DNA from 3 places in the Ancylobacter pratisalsi genome. Region 2 is predicted to be linked to each of the others. Evidence: riboswitches for the same ligand, from Rfam matches in the RefSeq annotation. Region 2 holds a riboswitch; each other region holds the start of a gene.
The links. Region 2 has a riboswitch for thiamine pyrophosphate ahead of thiO (glycine oxidase ThiO). Riboswitches for the same ligand answer to the same signal wherever they lie in the genome.

Region 1 (5,800 bases), 1.7 Mb from region 2:
CCCACCGACCACAGAAGGCCGATCGCCGTATCCGACAGACCCTCTTCCCGCCATCGGATCGACCCGAACGCGTAGAGCAGCGCGTGAGACGCCTGCACCAGCGCGGCGGCGGCTATGCCGACCTTCAGGACGGTGGGCATCGCCGGCGTGCCCGCCGATGCCGGCCGGGGCGGCAGCGTGCTCTCCTGCAGCATGTAGGCCGCCAGCGCCGACACCAGCCCGCCGCCGACGATCATCCAGATCAGCGTGTCGGCCGAGAGCGCCCGCAGCGCGAGGCCGGCGGCGATATTGCCGAGAATGAACGACAGCGACCCCCACAGCCGCACCCGGCCGTAATCGACCAGCCCCTCGGCGCGCCGGGCCATCGTGTAGGCGTCGAGCACCGGCAGGCTGGGCTGCCAGAAGCTGGCGGCGAGCCCGAGCGCGACAAGCATGATCACGGCATTCGGCGCCAGCGCGACACCGATGAAACAGAGCGCCGTCCCAAGCGCGTATAGGATCAGCGTCGCGCGCGGCCGCCCGGTGCGGTCCGCCAGCAACCCACCCAGAGGCATGGTGAAAAGCCGCACCGCCATCGGCACCGCGAGGGCGAACCCGATCATGTTGGCATCGAAATCCCGCCCGGCCAGCCAGACCGGAAAGAAGGGCAGATAGACACCAATGCCGAAGAACAGCCCAGCATAGACGACGGCGATGGAATAGCGCGGCGCGACAACGGGCACGATGGACGACTCAAAGGGCGCGGGAGCCCTTCGTTAGCAGTCCGGCAGCGCGCTGGCGAGCGGCCTCGCGAGCGGCCCGGCAGGCCGCGTGCGAACCGCCCTGCCGGGTCAGCTCCACCAGGCGTGGAAGTGATGAACCGGCCCGTGGCCGTGGCCGATATGCAGCTCATCGGAACGCGCCAGCGCCCGCGAAAGGTAATGCTTGGCAGCCTGCACCGCCGCGCGCAGCCCCTCGCCCTTGGCAAGCCCGGCCGCGATCGCCGACGACAGCGTGCAGCCGGTACCATGGGTATTCTCGGTGACGATCCGGGGGCCACGGAACTCCATGAAGCCCTCGTCGTCGAGCAACACGTCGACGCTTTCCGGCCCTTCGCTGTGCCCGCCCTTGATCAGCACCGCCTTGGCGCCAAGCGCGCGCAGCCGTTCCGCCTGGGCATGCACTTCCTCGAGATTCGTCGCCATCGCCTCGTCGAGCAATGCCGCCGCTTCGGGAAGGTTCGGGGTGATGATGGAGGCGCGCGGCAGCAGCTCGGCGCGCAGCGTCGCGATCGCCTCAGCCACCAGCAGCCGGTCGCCGGATGCCGCCACCATCACCGGGTCCAGCACCACATTGGTCACCTGGTGACGATCGAGCCCCGCCGCCACGGCAAGGATGGCCTGCGGACGCGACAGCATGCCGATCTTGGTCGCGCCGACATCGAGATCGGAATAGACCGCTTCCATCTGCTGGGTGATGAAGTCGGCCGGCACGTCATGAATACCGGTCACGCCCAGCGTGTTCTGCGCGGTCAGCGCCGTGATCACGCTGGCCCCGTAGACCCCGAGTGCCGAAAACGTCTTGATATCCGCCTGAATGCCGGCCCCGCCGCCGGAATCCGAACCGGCTATGGTCACCGCGATTGCGCTCTGCGCCTGTGCTTCACTCATCGGCACGCCCCCCAACACAAGCGAGGAAGAGAAGCAGCCCACTGCCGCGGCACGCCGCCTGGTGAGCGCGACCCGTTTCCTCCGCCGGCATGACCCGGATCAGGTTCGTGGGTTGGCAGGATTGCCTCTCAGCCTCTACGGCACCCCAACGCGATCGTTATCGGAGGCATAGGCGAAGCCTCGGCGGCTTGCAAGATAGGCGCACCCGCGCCCGCGCCATGGCCTTCCCGCGATGCCGGCACGGGGCTTGCGCGCGCCGCGCGCTTCTGTTCCTGTTGCGCTCCCTTAAACGTGCCTGGAAGCCGCGATGGTCCCGTTCTTCGTCCAGATCAAATGCCAGCTTGGCCGCTCCTATGAAGTGGCCAACGCCATCGCCGATGCGGAGATCGCTTCCGAGATCTACTCGACCGCCGGCGAGTTCGATCTCCTGGTGAAGTTCTATGTCGCCGAAGGCACCGATATCGGCCACTTCGTGAACGAGAAGGTGCAGCGCATCTCCGGAATTCAGGACACGCGCACCATCATCACCTTCAAGGCCTTCGCCAGCTAGCGCGGCCGGCTAGACCGCGGGTCCGGCCGGCGGCGCCGCCTCGATCGCTTTCGCGCGCTCGATGCCGAGCCTCTGCTCGCGCCAGATGACGAACAGCCCGGCGCCGATGACGATCACGGCGCCCGCCAGCACCGTCAAGGGCGGGATTTCGCTGAACAGGATGAAGCCCAGCAGCAGCGACCACAGCATCGCCGAATAGGTGAAGGGCGCGACCACCGAGGCTGGCGCGTGGCGGTAGCTCTCGGTCAGCAGGATCTGCCCGATTCCGCCGAGAATACCGATCGAGAGCAGCATCAGCGCATCTCCCGCGTCCGGCAGCACCCAGCCCCAGGCCGCCGTCGCGAGCCCCGCCACGGCGGCGAGGGCCTGGAAATAGAACACGATGGCGGCCGTGGTTTCCGTCGAGGTGAGACGCCGCACCTGGATCATCGCCACGGCGGTGCAGGCCGCGCCGAACAGCGCGATCAGAGCCCCCATGCCGCCCTGGCCGGAGCCATAGCCCCCGTCGATATGCGGCGACAGCATGATCACGACGCCAACCAGGCCGACGCACACCGCGCTCCAGCGATAGACGTGGACCTTCTCCCGCAACATCACCGCCGCCAGCGCCACGGTCAGCAGCGGCGCGGTGAAGCCGATCGCCGTTACGTCGGCCAGCGGGATGAGCGCCAGCGCGGCGAAGCTCGACGACATCGCCAGAACGCCGACCGAGCCTCGCACGATGTGTCCGACCGGATTGGCCGTGCGCACCGCGGAACTGATCTCGCGCCGGAAGGCGAGCAGCGCCAGCAGCGGAAACAGCGCAAAGAACGAGCGCGCGAACACGATTTCGCCTGTCGGGATTCGTCCCGAGACGATACGGACCAGCGCAGACATGATGGTGAAGATGAAGGTCGCGCAAACCTGCAGCGCGATCCCCCTGAGCGCATTCATGATGGCGCCAAGGAGCACGAGTCCCCCTCGCCCCGCAAGCGGGTCGAGGGCACAATCAGGGAAAAGGATTTCCTCCCGCCATGGCAATACCGCCGAAGACGACGGCAATGGCCAGCGCGAGGCAAAGAAGCGCCGCCACGACCGAGCCCGGCGTCGCCGGCGCCGGGTCGGCATAGCGCTCCGCCGGCTTGCGGCCGACGATCATGGCGCGGATCAGATTGTCGCGGCCAAGCACCGAATAGGCGAGGTTTGCCGCCACATGCAGCCCGATCAGCGCCAGCAGGATCGGGTAGATCTGCTGGTGCAGGGCCGAGGCGCGGGCGATGGTCTCGTCGCTGGCCACGGCTGTCATCGGTCCGTAGACGATGATGTCGTCGGTGGTGAACAGGCCGGTCAGCGCCTGCGCGCCGACAATGAGCAGCAGCGCGACCACCATCCACCCGCCGAGCGGATTGTGCCCGAGATAATGCCCCGGCCGCCCGCGCAGCAGGTCCATGCCGTAGCGCAGCGCCGCCAGCGGCCCGCGCACGAAGCGGGAGAACCGCGCCGTGCTGCCGCCGACAATCCCCCACAGCAGCCGGAACACCAGCACTACCAGGATCGCCAGCCCGTTCCACTGGTGCCAGACCATGCCGACATCGCCGAAATACTTGCTGGCGAAGGCGAGCCCGACCAGCGCGGCCAGAAGCCATTTGGCCAGACGCGTCGGCAGGTCCCACGCCAGCACGGAGGCCGGCGTGGAGGCGCTTTCCCCGAGGACGACGCTCACGTCAGCTCTTCTTGCGGAAGGAATCGTGGCAGGTGCCGCAGGTGCGGATCACGGTGGGGAAATTCGCCTTGAAGCTTGCCTCGTCCGTTATCGTGGCACGCGCCGCGTCGGCATCGGTGGCCAGCTTGTCGAGCAATCCGTCGAATTCCGCCTTCTTTTCCCAGATCGCCGGCAGCGCGTCCGTCCCCTCGCCGGAGCCTTCCGGGAACAGCGGCTTCAGCTCCTTGGCGTTCTTGACGTAAAGCGCCAGCGTGGCCTGAACCGTGGCGAGATCGAACGGGGCGGCGCCGCGCAGCATGCCGCCGGCCGCCTTGGTGGCCTTGCCATATTCCTTCATCAGCGCCTCGCGCTGCTTGACGACGTCGGATTGTGCGACGACGGCGGTCGTTGCAAGGGCGACGAGGGAAAGTGTGGTCACGGCGAAGGCCAGACGGCGACTCATAGGCAGCTCCTGATTCGGCGGTTTGCTGCAGCGCAAACCTCCCGACCCACCTTAGTAAGGCTCCAAACGATGGCAATCGGGTCGTGCCGTTCGTCGCGCGCTCGTGATGAACGCCTGTTACCTATGGGAACGACCGCCCTATACTAACGGGTGCGGATGGGGATTCCCCTGATTTCCATCGGCAATGTTTGACCTAACGTCATAAGCTGCGAAGCGAAACGCCCACTGCAAACGCCAACTACGAAAGAAGCCTGCCATGTCGTTGCGCACCATCCTCCTTCATGCCGCTCCCGATAGCGGCTTTACCGATCGCCTCACCTTCGCCGTCGCGCTCGCGCGCCAGTCCGGCGCGGCCATACGGGCGGTCTACACCTTCCACCCGGCCGGCGTGCCGCATGTGGGCCGGGCCCTGTCGATCTACATCAACGAGCTGGTGCACGAAGCCAAGGCGAAGGAAGGCGAGGTGAAGGCCCGGTTCGAAAGCGCCACGGCCGCCGCCGGCGTCACCGGAAGCTGGGAGACGGTGGAAGGCGACGTCACCCGGGAGCTGCGCAACGCCGTGACGTTCTCCGACCTCACCGTCGTCAGCGAGACCTCGGAAGGCACCGTCGACGACCAGCTGGCCGCCACCCTCCCCGAGAGTCTCGCCCTCGCCTGCAATGGCCCCCTCGTCGTGGTGCCGACAGGCGTCAAGGTGCCCGAGCGTATCGGCCGCGTCCTGATTGCGTGGAAGCCCTCGCGCGAGGCCGGTCACGCGGTGCGCTTCGCCCTGCCGCTGCTGGCGCTGGCGGACAAGGTGGAGGTTCTCACCATTGATGAAGGCACCCCGGGCGCCTCGGCCTCCGGTGAAAAGCTCGTCACCTTCCTCGGCACCCATGGGGTCAAGGCCGCGCACGTCCACCTCGAGGCGCCCTCCGCCGCGAAGGCCATCGCCGCCGAGGCCGGGACGTTCGGCGCCGACCTCATCGTGCTGGGCGCGTACAGCCACTCGCGCCTTGCCGAGATGGTGCTGGGCGGTGTCACCGCCTCCATGCTGGCCAAGCCTCCCGCGCCGCTGTTCTGCGCGCACTGATCGCATGAGGAAGGGCGTCGGCACGCCGCCGGCGCCCTTCGCACCGAAGACAGCGGCTCTCCCCGGTCGGTTTCGGGTTGCCCCGCGCCCGCGCGCCCGCTAGCAGCTTGCCGGGCCACGCGGCAGGCGTTGGCCGGGAGAGAACATCGTGTCCGTGCAAATCGTTTCGCTGTTCCTGTTCGCGATTGCCGGCGCGCTGACACCTGGCCCCAACAACATGATTTCCGCCGGCTCCGGCGCCGCCTTCGGCTTCCGGCGCACCATGCCGCAGATCTGGGGGGTCAGTGTCGGCTTCACCATCATGGTGCTGGCGGTCGGCATGGGGCTCGGCGCCCTGTTCACGGCGGTGCCCTACCTGCACGAGACGCTGAAGATCGCCGGCTCG
Region 2 (5,800 bases):
GGCGCCAAGGCGGGTCGTGCTGGTTGGGCATTCGGTCGGTGTCGCGACCATCATTCGCTGGGCAGCCGCTTCGCCCGACCGTGCCAGGTCGAAGGTCGCAGCCGCTTTCCTCGCCGCGCCAACCAATGTCGACGACCCCGACGCTTCTTTCGATCTGGTTCGGAACTTTGGGCCGATGCCGCTTGAAAGGTTGCCCTTTCCAGCTTTGGTGGTGGCCAGTCGCGATGACCCGAGGGTGCGTTTTCCCCAAGCCGAGGCCTTCGCCACGGCCTGGGGGGCCGATTTCGCTGATGTTGGCGAACTTGGTCACATCGGCAGCGCGGCAAAGCTCGGCATCTGGCCGCATGGCCTGCTGCTGCTTGGCGGCTTGCTCGGGCGTATCTGACGCCTCGCGCGCCTAATGCTGTGCCAGCATCTGAGCGATGGCCTGGGCGACGTTCTTCGTTACCCGCCGCTTGTAGCGGCGGTGGACGAGCTGGCCATTATGAAAGACGTCCTGCTCGACGTAGAGATTGCTGCCGTCCCAGCGCAGGACGTTGTCGGATTCGACGGTCTCAATGACGCCAATCTCGGGGATCAGTTGACCTTCTGGCACGGTGGCTGACATGCCTTCCTCCTCGCTGGGATACCTACGCGGGGCTCTCTCGACCCCTCGGCTGGAGAATAGCGCGTCGTCATGCATCCGTCATGGCCATCGCACGTTTTCTGCGGCTGATCCCTAAGCGTGATCGCTCTCGATCTGCCGACGGTTTTGCAGCATGAGCGCGATCAGCCAGCACAGGAGTGCCCAGGCGCCGCCGACGCACCATCCAGCGAGGACATCGGTGGGCCAGTGAACGCCGAGATAGATGCGGCTGATGCCAATCAATATCGTCAATCCGACAGCAACGCCAAGCACATAGGCTTTAACGCGTCTTTCGTAGTCGGTGCGGACGATGAGGACGCCGAGGGTCAGGTAGGTCACGGCCGAACCCATCGCGTGGCCACTGGGAAAGCTCAGTGTGTGGACGTCCACCAGGTGAGCGACGAGATCGGGCCGTGGGCGATCGAATCCGATCTTGAGCAGGAAACTCAGCAATACCCCGCCCGCCACGGCCAGGAACACGAAAAGGGCGGTGGCTCGCTTGCGGTCGGCAACGAGGAAGCCGATCGCCGCGAGCGTCACCAGCATCAGAACCGTCGAGCTGCCAAGCGAGGTGATGTCCCTCACGGCCATCTCGAGCCAGCGCGGTCCGACCGGATCGGCAGGGTCGCCGGCAGTGCGGAAGGCGAGCAGGATGGCCTCGTCAAAGGCGTGCGTTTCGCCTTCGACGACCTCGTCGGCAATGAGCGCGAAGATGAGAAGCCCGGCGGCCACGCCGATCAGGGCGAGCACCACGCTGATCTCGGCGGCAGCCCATGCCGGGATGAACTTTCGCGAGCCATTTCCAGACGCCCTTGCTGCTTTACGCATCCTAACTCTTTCCTTCCCTGCACTTGCTGTCGCTGCTCTGGAACCAAAGGCCATCGGCTCGAGTTTCGCTAGTTGGACGCGATCATTTGATCAACCGTGAGTTCGGCCTAAGGGGGTGTTCCTGCCTCTCATCGAGCTTCAAGGGGACATCGTTGGAGGGCCGACGAGCGGATCATATGCGGCGGACGGTGCACTCCCCTAGGCGGGGTGCGGGGGATGTCGGCAGCATGGTATCGGAGGCGATAAGACGTCCGGATGCCCTTGAGGCATCAGTTGTGGGAGCTGCGCGCACGTGCCGATGGATGTGATGGGTTCACATGAACCAGTGCTCGTCGCGGTGTCGATTCTGATCGCCGTTGCCGCCTCTTATACGGCGCTCGATTTGGCAGGCCGCATTCCGCGTGCCCGCAGCGTCGCGAAAGTGGGATGGCTGGCCACAGCCGCTATTGTGCTTGGCGGCGGGATCTGGGCCATGCACTTCGTGGCCATGCTCGCCCTCCACCTCGACGCGCCCGTGTCCTACGACATCGGGCTGACCATCCTTTCATTCACGATCGCTGTTGTCGTCACGGGTGCCGCGCTGGCTCTTTCCAGTCGGTCGAAGGTCAGCCGTCGATCGGTGCTGGCGGCCGGCTGCTTCATGGGGCTCGGCATCGTCGCGATGCATTACACCGGCATGGCCGCCATGCGCCTGAATGGCGAGGTCACGAACGACTGGCGTTTCGTTGCCATCGCCACGCTTGTGGCGATCGCCGCGTCGACGGCGGCGGTTTGGCTGGCGTTTCGCCACCATTCATTGCGGCAGCGTGTTGCGGGCTCATTGGCGCTCGGCATCGGCATCTCGGGCATGCACTACGTGGCAATGTTCGGCACGACGTTGCCGGTGAGTTCACACGAAATGATACCGGACATAGATCCGGGTATCGACAACATCGACATCGTTATCGCTGTCACCGCTGCTACCTTTGTCATCCTTGCCGCCGCGTTGATGGCTGCCGTTCACGATCGTCGGTCCAGCCGCCTGATGGAGCGCGAGGCGCTCCTCTGGCGGGAGGGGGAGGAGCGTTACCGCACCCTCTATCGCCGCACCCCACTGCCGCTGCATTCACTCAACGCCGAGGGGCGGATCGAGCAGGTCAGTGACAGTTGGCTCGATCTCCTGGGGTATGGCCGAGAGGAAGTTGTCGGCCGTCCGCTCACGGACTTCATGACCGTCGATTCCGCACGCCGGCGCACGGATGAGCACTGGCCGCAGCTGCTCGACACGGGCGAACTGCGCGAGGCTGAATACAAGCTGATCGCGCGCGATGGCCGTGTGCTCGACTGCATATTGTCGGCCGTTGCAGAACGAGACAGCGAGGGGCGGCTTACCAAGACGTTGTGCGGATTGATCAATGTCACCGAGCGACGCCAGGCCGAGGAGGCGCTACGCCAGGCTCAGAAGCTAGAGGCCATTGGCCGGCTGACCGGCGGCATCGCCCACGACTTCAACAATCTTCTCGCGGTTATTGTCGGCAATCTGGAATTGGCTCGCAAGCGCGCCCCGGACGAGCCGCGCTTGATCGCGCTCCTCGACAACACCATGCAGGCCGCCCAGCGCGGAGCCGCGCTAACCCAGCGCATGCTGGCCTTCGCGCGTCGCCAGGACCTCAATCCCGAGCCTGTCGACGTTCCCGAGCTCGTGCTTGGGATGGCGGATCTGATGCGCCGGTCAATCGGGCCGAGCATTCAGATCGAAACCCGCTTTCCTCTTGGCCTGCCGCGCGCGCGGGTCGATTCCAACCAGCTCGAACTGGCCCTGCTCAATCTCGCGGTCAACGCCCGCGATGCCATGCCTGATGGCGGAACCATCACCATCGCTGCGCGCGAGGAGGTGATCGTGGCCGACGGTGAACCGGATTCGGAAGAGCTTCCCCCGAATCACTATTTCTGTCTCAGCGTGACCGATACCGGCACCGGCATGGATGACGACACGCTGAACCGCGCCGCCGAACCGTTCTTCACGACCAAGGGAGTCGGCAAGGGGACGGGCCTTGGCCTTGCCATGGTGCACGGCCTTGCGGCCCAGTCCGGCGGTCGGCTTGTTCTCAGCAGTCGGCCGGGGAAGGGGACGACGGCGTCGATTTACCTGCCCCTCGCTGAAGCTGCGGCGAAAAAGTCTGTGGGTTCAGATGCTTATTCTGCGTCGGCGAAAGTCATGGAGGGAGGGCAGGCCCGCGTTCTCGTGGTGGATGACGATCCGCTTGTCCTTTCCGCCACGTCGGCGATGCTGGAAGACCTCAACTATCGGGTGACCGAGGCGTCCTCCGGCAAGGCGGCGCTGGCTGTTCTCGATACCGGTGCCGATTTCGACGTCGTGCTTACCGATCAGGCCATGCCTGGCATGACCGGGGTCCAGCTGGCGGCGGCGATCCGTGAGCGCCGGCCGAACCTGCCGATCATTCTGGGCACGGGCTACGCCGAACTGCCTCAGGATGCCAATGCGGGCGTGCTGCGCCTTGGAAAACCGTTTGGCCGCGAGGCTTTGCACCGCGCCATAGACACCGCGACGCACCGTCCGCCGGACAATGTCGTGAACCTGCCATCCCGTATCGGATGACGTGGGAATAATGCCCGCGGCACGGTGACAATCGTCGGCTCCACGACTATATCAAGCCTGTCCAGGGGAGCCTCGTCAGGAGGCTGAGAGGCCATCGACGCGCATATGCGCGGCATGGCGACCCTTTGAACCTGATCCAGTTGAAACTGGCGGAGGGAGGCTTGCATGACATCCTCTAACGGAACACATGACGGAGCGGTGACGGACCGGGCCGTCAATTCGCTGCGCGTGAAAGTGGTTGGTGCCGGCGTGGCGGGCCTGACCTGCGCCCATGCTTTGGCGTTGCGCGGGGCACAAGTAACTGTCGTTGAACGCAAATCGGCGTCGGGGCAGGGGTGCTCCTGGTATGCTGGCGGGATGCTGGCACCGTGGTGCGAACGCGAAAGCGCCGAGCCGCTGGTGGCCGAGATGGGCCTTGAATCGCTGGATTACTGGCGGCGCGAAGTCCCGGATGTGCCCACCGAGGGCAGCCTGGTGCTGGCCCAGCCGCGCGACCTGCCAGACCTCAGGCGGTTTTCGCGCCGTACCACGAACTATGAATGGATCGACGGCCAGCGCCTTGCCGCGCTGGAGCCGGATCTTGAAGGGCGTTTCGACCAGGGGCTTTTCTTCCCCACCGAAGCGCATCTGGAGCCGCGCAAGGCGCTCGCCGCGCTGACCCGCAAGCTCACCGGCCAGTTCGGCATCGACATGCGCTACGAGGCCGATGGGTACGATGAGGCGGACGATCAGGCCGATCAGAGCGATGTGGTCATCGACTGTCGTGGCCTCGCCGCCCGCGACCAGCTGGCCGACCTTCGCGGTGTGAAGGGCGAGATGCTGGTGCTCTATTCCACCGAGATCGCCCTGAAGCGGCCGGTGCGCATGCTCCATCCGCGGATACCGGTCTACATCGTGCCGCGCGGCGACGGGCACTTCATGATCGGGGCCACCTCGATCGAGAATGACGAGCGCGGGCGGGTGACGGGGCGCTCGATGCTGGAACTGCTGTCGGCGGTCTACGCCCTGCACCCGGCTTTCGGCGAGGCCGAGATCGTCGAGATCGGCGCCGATGTCCGGCCCGCCTTTCCGGACAATCTTCCGCGCATCCGCCGTCGCGGCAAGACCATCTACGTCAACGGTTTCTACCGCCACGGCTACCTGCTGGCGCCGGCGCTGGCGCGGCGGGTGGCGGAACTGGCGTTCGACGGGACGCATTTCCCGGAGGTCATGGATGAAGATCATCGTGAATGGTGAGCCGGCCGACACCGGGGCTGGCACGCTCGCCGAACTGCTCGGCGAACTTGGCCTGGCAGAGGCCATCATTGCTACGGCGCTGAACGGCGCTGTCGTGCGCGCGGTCAAGCGGTCGGGGACGCCGATCGCCGATGGTGACCGCGTGGAAATACTCGCTCCGATGCAGGGAGGCTGAGATGGACGCCTTGACACCCAACACCGCCGGTCTCGAAACCGCCGGCCTTGCCGATGCCGTGGACTTCTACGGCACGCGGGTGGCCTCGCGGCTGCTGCTGGGCACGGCGCAATATCCCTCGCCCGCCATTCTCGCCGACGCGATCCGCGCCAGTGGCGCCGAGATCGTCACCGTCTCGCTGCGCCGCGAGTCCGGGGCGGCCAAGGCGGGGCAGAGCTTCTGGAAGATCATCCGTGATCTCGGCGTGAAGGTGCTGCCCAACACGGCGGGCTGCAAGACGGTGAAGGAAGCCGTGACCACCGCCGAAATGGCGCGCGACCTGTTCGACACGCCCTGG
Region 3 (5,800 bases), 1.1 Mb from region 2:
TGTCGGCGAAGAACGCGATCCTGATCGTGGAATTCGCGCGTGAGCTCGAATTCGCCGGCCGCAATCCCGTTGAGGCGGCTGTCGAGGCAAGCCGGTTGCGGCTGCGGCCGATCCTGATGACGTCCTTCGCCTTCATCATGGGCGTGCTGCCTCTGGTGCTGTCCACCGGTGCAGGCGCCGAGATGCGCCACGCCATGGGTATCGCCGTCTTTGCGGGTATGCTCGGCGTGACCTTCTTCGGCCTGTTCCTGACGCCGGTGTTCTATGTGCTGCTGCGCCGGCTCACAGGCAACCGGCCGCTGCGCCAACATGGCGAGGTGCCCGCCCTCGCCCATCCGGCGGAATAGTCCGCAACACCAGACACGGCGCGGTCCTGGATGACCGCGCCGTGTCCGCCTGCCGCAATCGTCAGTCGCCGGCGGGAACGTAAATGGCGCCGCCCGAGGCGACGAATTCACGCGATTTCTCGGCCATTCCCTGCAAGGCCGCGGCATCGCGCCGAAGCTCGCGGGTGATCTGCATCGAGCAGAATTTGGGTCCGCACATCGAGCAGAAATGCGCGACCTTGTGAGCGTCCTTTGGCAGGGTGGCGTCGTGGTAGGCGCGGGCCGTGTCGGGATCCAGCGACAGATTGAACTGGTCTTCCCAGCGGAAATCGAACCGCGCCCGGCTCAGCGCGTCGTCGCGAAGGCGGGCAGCAGGGTGCCCCTTGGCCAGATCCGCCGCATGGGCGGCGATGCGATAGGTGATCACGCCCGTCTTGACGTCCTCACGATCGGGCAGACCCAGATGCTCCTTCGGCGTCACATAGCAGAGCATCGCCGTACCGAACCAGCCGATCATCGCCGCGCCGATGCCGGAGGTGATGTGGTCGTAACCCGGCGCGATATCCGTCGTGAGCGGACCGAGCGTATAGAACGGCGCTTCCCCGCATTCGCGCAGCTGCTTATCCATGTTGGCCTTGATCTTGTGCATGGGAACATGCCCCGGGCCTTCGATCATCACCTGGCAGCCCTTGTCCCAGGCCACCTTGGTCAGTTCGCCCAGCGTTTCCAGTTCGGCGAACTGCGCCACGTCATTGGCGTCGGCGATCGAACCCGGCCTCAGCCCGTCACCGAGCGAGAACGAGACATCGTAGCGGCGCATGATGTCGCAGATCTCGTCGAAGCGTTCGTACAAAAAGCTCTCACGATGCCCGGCGAGGCACCAGCGCGCCATGATCGAACCGCCGCGCGAGACGATGCCCGTCACACGATCGGCCGTGAGCGGCACATAGGCGAGCCGCACGCCGGCATGGATGGTGAAGTAGTCGACCCCCTGCTCGGCCTGCTCGATCAGCGTGTCCTTGAAGACCTCCCAATCGAGCTTCAGCGGATCGCCGCCGACCTTCTCCAACGCCTGATAGATCGGCACCGTGCCGATGGGCACCGGCGCGTTCCGCAGGATCCAGGACCGGATGTTGTGGATGTTGCGGCCGGTCGAAAGGTCCATGACGGTATCGGCGCCCCAGCGGATCGCCCAGACCAGCTTCTCCACCTCCTCCGCCACGCCGGAGCTGACGGCGGAATTGCCGATATTCGCGTTGACCTTGACCAGGAAATTCCGGCCGATCGCCATCGGCTCAAGCTCAAGATGGTTGATGTTCGCCGGAATGATGGCCCGACCGCACGCGATCTCGTCGCGAACGAATTCCGGGGTCACGAAGGCGGGGATCGCCGCGCCAAAGCTCTCCCCGTCGCCCAGCCGGTCCGCCGCATCGGCGACGGCTTCCTCGCGAGCGAGATTCTCCCGGTGCGCGACATAGACCATCTCCTCGGTGATGATCCCCGCACGGGCGAATTCCAGCTGCGTCACCCGTTGCCCAGGTGCGCCCGCGCGCAGCGTGCGCCGCGCCGGACAGGGCTCGACCAGCCGCTCGCCGGTCGCATGGCCATTGTCTTCCGGGCGGGTCGGACGGCCGGCAATGGCTGAATAGCTGCGCTTCCGGATCCATGCCTCGCGCGGCGTGTCGAGCCCGAGGCGCAGGTCGATCACCGGATCAGCCTCGCCATAAGGGCCGGACGTGTCGTAGACGCGAACCGGCGGCTCGGCCGGATCGCTCAGCGCGATCTCGCGAAAGGGAACCCGCAGTTCGGAATGCGAGCGGGGCGACGCATAGACTTTGCGCGAGCCTCCGATCGGCCCGGTGGACACCCCTGAGGGGCTCTTGATGAGTGATGTAGTCGACATTGGACCTCCGTTGCGTGGAGATCCGGGCGCGATGAGGCTAAGAATGGCGGCCGCGTTCTGCCGCGTTCATCCCGTCCCTTCGCCGGCATTACCCGGATCAGGTTCAAAGGGTCTGGCCTTCGCCATCTCAGCCCTGATCGGGCACCCCTCGGACGTCGGTGAGCAAAGGCGACTCGGTCGGTCCTGTCAACCGCACCTGGCCGTTCGCGGATGGCATGCATCGGAATGGGAAGAAATCGTGGGCTGGCCCGCCTCGAACGACGAGCTTTCAGCGCACGCGAAACGACGGGCCGGAAAACAAAAAAGGCCGGGGTTCCCCGGCCTTTCCGATCCCCTCAACGACCAACGCCAGTACATCCGTGGTCGTCATCGTCAGGTGATGCGAGTGCTCTTTTAGGGGCGTCACATGACAACGGCGCGACGGGCCGGTCCGGCCAAAAGGGAGTTGCGCGGACCCGAGAGCGGATCTTCCTCGATAGATGAGCAAAGTCCGTCGATCACGGAGACAGATTTTATCCAAAGGAAGTTCAGGATCCCGGGCCATAAGGCAACAGGTTGGCGCGACCACCGCCAAAGGTGCCGGCGCGCCAAAGGGCTCCTGTGGATCTCACGTGAGACCTGAGACGGCGCAAATCCGCCTCATGTTCCCGTCTCGTTCTACCTGTCGAAACGCGGAAAATAGGCGTTTTTATATTATTGATCAAGGGGTTACGCGTGGTGAGCCCGTTGGGATTCGAACCCAAGACCCCATGATTAAAAGTCACGTGCTCTACCAGCTGAGCTACGGGCTCTCCCACGCACTCGGGGCTTAAGGGTTTCGCCGGCCAATGGCAAGCCGCGCGCGAGGTTGTCCCGCCGCGTGTTGCCACGCCGCACGGTGTCAAAACCCGATGATATCCGTATTGCATTCCTGCAAGATCACTCTGTCACGCATTCGGCTTCTCAGGCGGCTCTACGCCCCCTAATTTCAGCCGCGACATACGGCGGATCGCCATTGCGGTTCGCGCAGCGATGCAAGGAGTTTATCCGATGGCTAAAGTTCTCGTTCTCTATTACTCCACCTATGGTCACCTCGAGATCATGGCCGACGCGGTCGCTGAAGGTGCGCGTGAGGCTGGTGCCGACGTTGTCGTGAAGCGCGTGCCCGAAACCGTTCCAGTTGAAGCCGCCGAGCAGAACCATTTCAAGCTGGACCAGCAGGCGCCGGTCGCCACTGTGGACGAGCTGAAGGATTACGACGCGATCATCTTCGGTGCCCCCACCCGCTTCGGCACCGTCGCCTCCCAGATGCGCAGCTTCATCGACCAGACCGGCGGCCTGTGGTTCACGGGCGGGCTGGTCGGCAAGGTCGGCTCGGTGTTCACCGCCTCCGCCACCCAGCATGGCGGACAGGAATCCACCATCCTCGGCTTCATTCCGACCCTGCTCCATCACGGCATGGTCGTGGTCGGCCTGCCTTACGCGTTCCAGGGCCAGATGGGTGTTGATGAGATCAAGGGCGGCTCGCCCTATGGCGCGTCGACGATCGCCGACGGTGATGGCAGCCGGATGCCCTCGAAGATCGAGCTCGATGGCGCTCGCTTCCAGGGCAAGCATGTCGCGACCATCGCGGGCAAGCTGCACGGCTGATCGCCGCCACACGGAATTTGAGGAACGGCCGGGCCCTGCCCGGCCGTTTCGATTCGCGCCGTTCAGGACCGGACGGGAACGTCGCCGCGAACCCAGCCGTCCTTCACCTGCGCGCGATAGTCATCGAACCGCCCCTCGCCGATAGCGATCCGGGCGCCCTTCATCAGGCTCTGGTAATAGGCCAGGTTCACCCAGGTCAGCAGCATCGAGCCCAGCATTTCGTCGCAACGGATGAGATGGTGGAGATAGGCCCGCGAATAATCACGCGCCGCCGGGCAGTCGCTCTCCTCGTCCAGAGGCCGCGGATCCTCGGCGTGGCGGGCGTTTTTCAGGTTGATCTTGCCGAAGCGGCTGAAGGCCAGCGCGTGACGCCCGGCGCGCGTGGGCATCACGCAGTCGAACATGTCGACCCCGCGCGCGACGCTCTCGAGGATGTCGTCCGGCGTGCCCACGCCCATAAGATAGCGCGGCTTGTCGGTGGGCAGGATCGGCGTCACCACGTCGAGCATGCTCAGCATCACATCCTGCGGCTCGCCGACCGCCAGGCCCCCGATCGAGTAGCCGGGAAAACCAATGTCCACGAGCCCGCGCGCCGACACCTCGCGAAGGTCCGGCGCGTCCCCGCCCTGCACAATGCCGAACAGCGCGCGGCCCGGAGGCTGCGCCTCGAACGCCCGTTTGGAACGCTCCGCCCAGCGCAGCGAAAGCTGGAGCGCGCGGGAGATCTCCTCCCGGCTCGCCGGCAGACGCACGCACTCGTCAAGCTGCATTTGGATGTCTGAACCCAGCAGTCCCTGGATTTCGACCGAGCGCTCCGGCGACAGCTCATGATAGCTGCCGTCGATATGGGAGCGGAAGGTCACGCCCTTCTCGCTCATCTTCCGGAGGGCCGCCAGCGACATGATCTGGAAGCCGCCGGAATCGGTGAGGATCGGGTGCGGCCAGCGCATGAAGGCGTGCAGCCCGCCAAGCTGTGCGACGCGCTCGGCGGTCGGGCGCAGCATCAGGTGATAGGTGTTTCCCAGCACGATGTCCGCGCCAAGCTCGCGCACCTGCGCGGGGTACATGCCCTTCACCGTGGCGGCCGTGCCGACCGGCATGAAGGCGGGCGTGTTGACGATGCCCCGCGCGGTGACAACCTCACCGAGGCGCGCCGCGCCATCCGTGGCTTTCAGGCGGTAATGGAAATCGAGTGTCATGTGCGGACTTCTGGCAGCAAAAGGCAGGCATCGCCATAGGAATAGAAGCGGTAGCCGGTCGCGATCGCGTGGGCATAGGCGTGCTTCTGCGTCTCATGGCCGGTGAAGGCGGCGACCAGCATCACCAGCGTCGAACGCGGCAGGTGGAAGTTCGTGAGCATGCCGTCGATATAGCGGAAGCGGTAGCCGGGCGTGATGAAGATGTCCGTCTCGCCGCGCCATGCCGCCAGCGCGCCTTCGGCCGAGGCGGCGCTCTCGATCAGCCGGGTGGCGGTGGTGCCGACGGTGACGACCTTGCCCCCGCGCGCCTTCACGTCATTGAGCGCGGCGGCGGTCTCCGGGGAGACCTCGCCCCACTCGGCATGCATGCGATGATCGGTGGTATCGTCCACCTTCACCGGCAGGAAGGTACCCGCTCCCACATGAAGCGTGACGCGGTGTGTGGCAATGCCGCGCTGTTCCAGCCGGTCGATCAGTTCCGGCGTGAAGTGCAGACCGGCCGTCGGCGCCGCGACCGAGCCTTCATGCCGCGCGAACATGGTCTGGTAGTCGCGGCGGTCCTGCGCATCGTCGTCACGCTTGGCGGCGATATAGGGCGGCAGGGGAATATGGCCGATGGCCGCGATGGCGGCATCGAGGGCAGCGCCCTTGAGCGCGAAACGCAGCGTGACCTCACCACCCTCGCCCTTGGCTTCCAGCGTCGCGGCGAGGATCTGCTGGCCATCTGGTGAGGTGAATTCAAT

Region 1: linked by a shared signal. The riboswitch ahead of thiD (bifunctional hydroxymethylpyrimidine kinase/phosphomethylpyrimidine kinase) and the one ahead of thiO (glycine oxidase ThiO) in region 2 are both predicted to bind thiamine pyrophosphate.
Region 3: linked by a shared signal. The riboswitch ahead of thiC (phosphomethylpyrimidine synthase ThiC) and the one ahead of thiO (glycine oxidase ThiO) in region 2 are both predicted to bind thiamine pyrophosphate.

The regions. Positions count from the first base shown of each region.
Region 1 covers NZ_CP048630.1:3,863,625-3,869,424, reverse strand. The annotation lists gene G3A50_RS18120 (MFS transporter) at 1-722, opposite strand, end outside; gene thiD (bifunctional hydroxymethylpyrimidine kinase/phosphomethylpyrimidine kinase) at 831-1,649, opposite strand; TPP riboswitch at 1,709-1,807, opposite strand; gene G3A50_RS18110 (Lrp/AsnC ligand binding domain-containing protein) at 1,957-2,199, shown strand; gene G3A50_RS18105 (DMT family transporter) at 2,209-3,132, opposite strand; gene G3A50_RS18100 (cytochrome b/b6 domain-containing protein) at 3,188-3,901, opposite strand; gene G3A50_RS18095 (c-type cytochrome) at 3,903-4,343, opposite strand; gene G3A50_RS18090 (universal stress protein) at 4,600-5,415, shown strand; gene G3A50_RS18085 (LysE family translocator) at 5,564-5,800, shown strand, end outside.
Region 2 covers NZ_CP048630.1:903,675-909,474, reverse strand. The annotation lists gene G3A50_RS04505 (RBBP9/YdeN family alpha/beta hydrolase) at 1-385, shown strand, start outside; gene G3A50_RS04500 (hypothetical protein) at 398-607, opposite strand; gene G3A50_RS04495 (phosphatase PAP2 family protein) at 719-1,378, opposite strand; gene G3A50_RS04490 (MHYT domain-containing protein) at 1,761-4,052, shown strand; TPP riboswitch at 4,106-4,227, shown strand; gene thiO (glycine oxidase ThiO) at 4,275-5,288, shown strand; gene thiS (sulfur carrier protein ThiS) at 5,266-5,463, shown strand; gene G3A50_RS04475 (thiazole synthase) at 5,465-5,800, shown strand, end outside.
Region 3 covers NZ_CP048630.1:4,437,802-4,443,601, forward strand. The annotation lists gene G3A50_RS20670 (efflux RND transporter permease subunit) at 1-347, shown strand, start outside; gene thiC (phosphomethylpyrimidine synthase ThiC) at 409-2,229, opposite strand; TPP riboswitch at 2,287-2,388, opposite strand; tRNA gene G3A50_RS20680 (tRNA-Lys) at 2,945-3,020, opposite strand; gene wrbA (NAD(P)H:quinone oxidoreductase) at 3,259-3,858, shown strand; gene tgt (tRNA guanosine(34) transglycosylase Tgt) at 3,921-5,057, opposite strand; gene queA (tRNA preQ1(34) S-adenosylmethionine ribosyltransferase-isomerase QueA) at 5,054-5,800, opposite strand, start outside.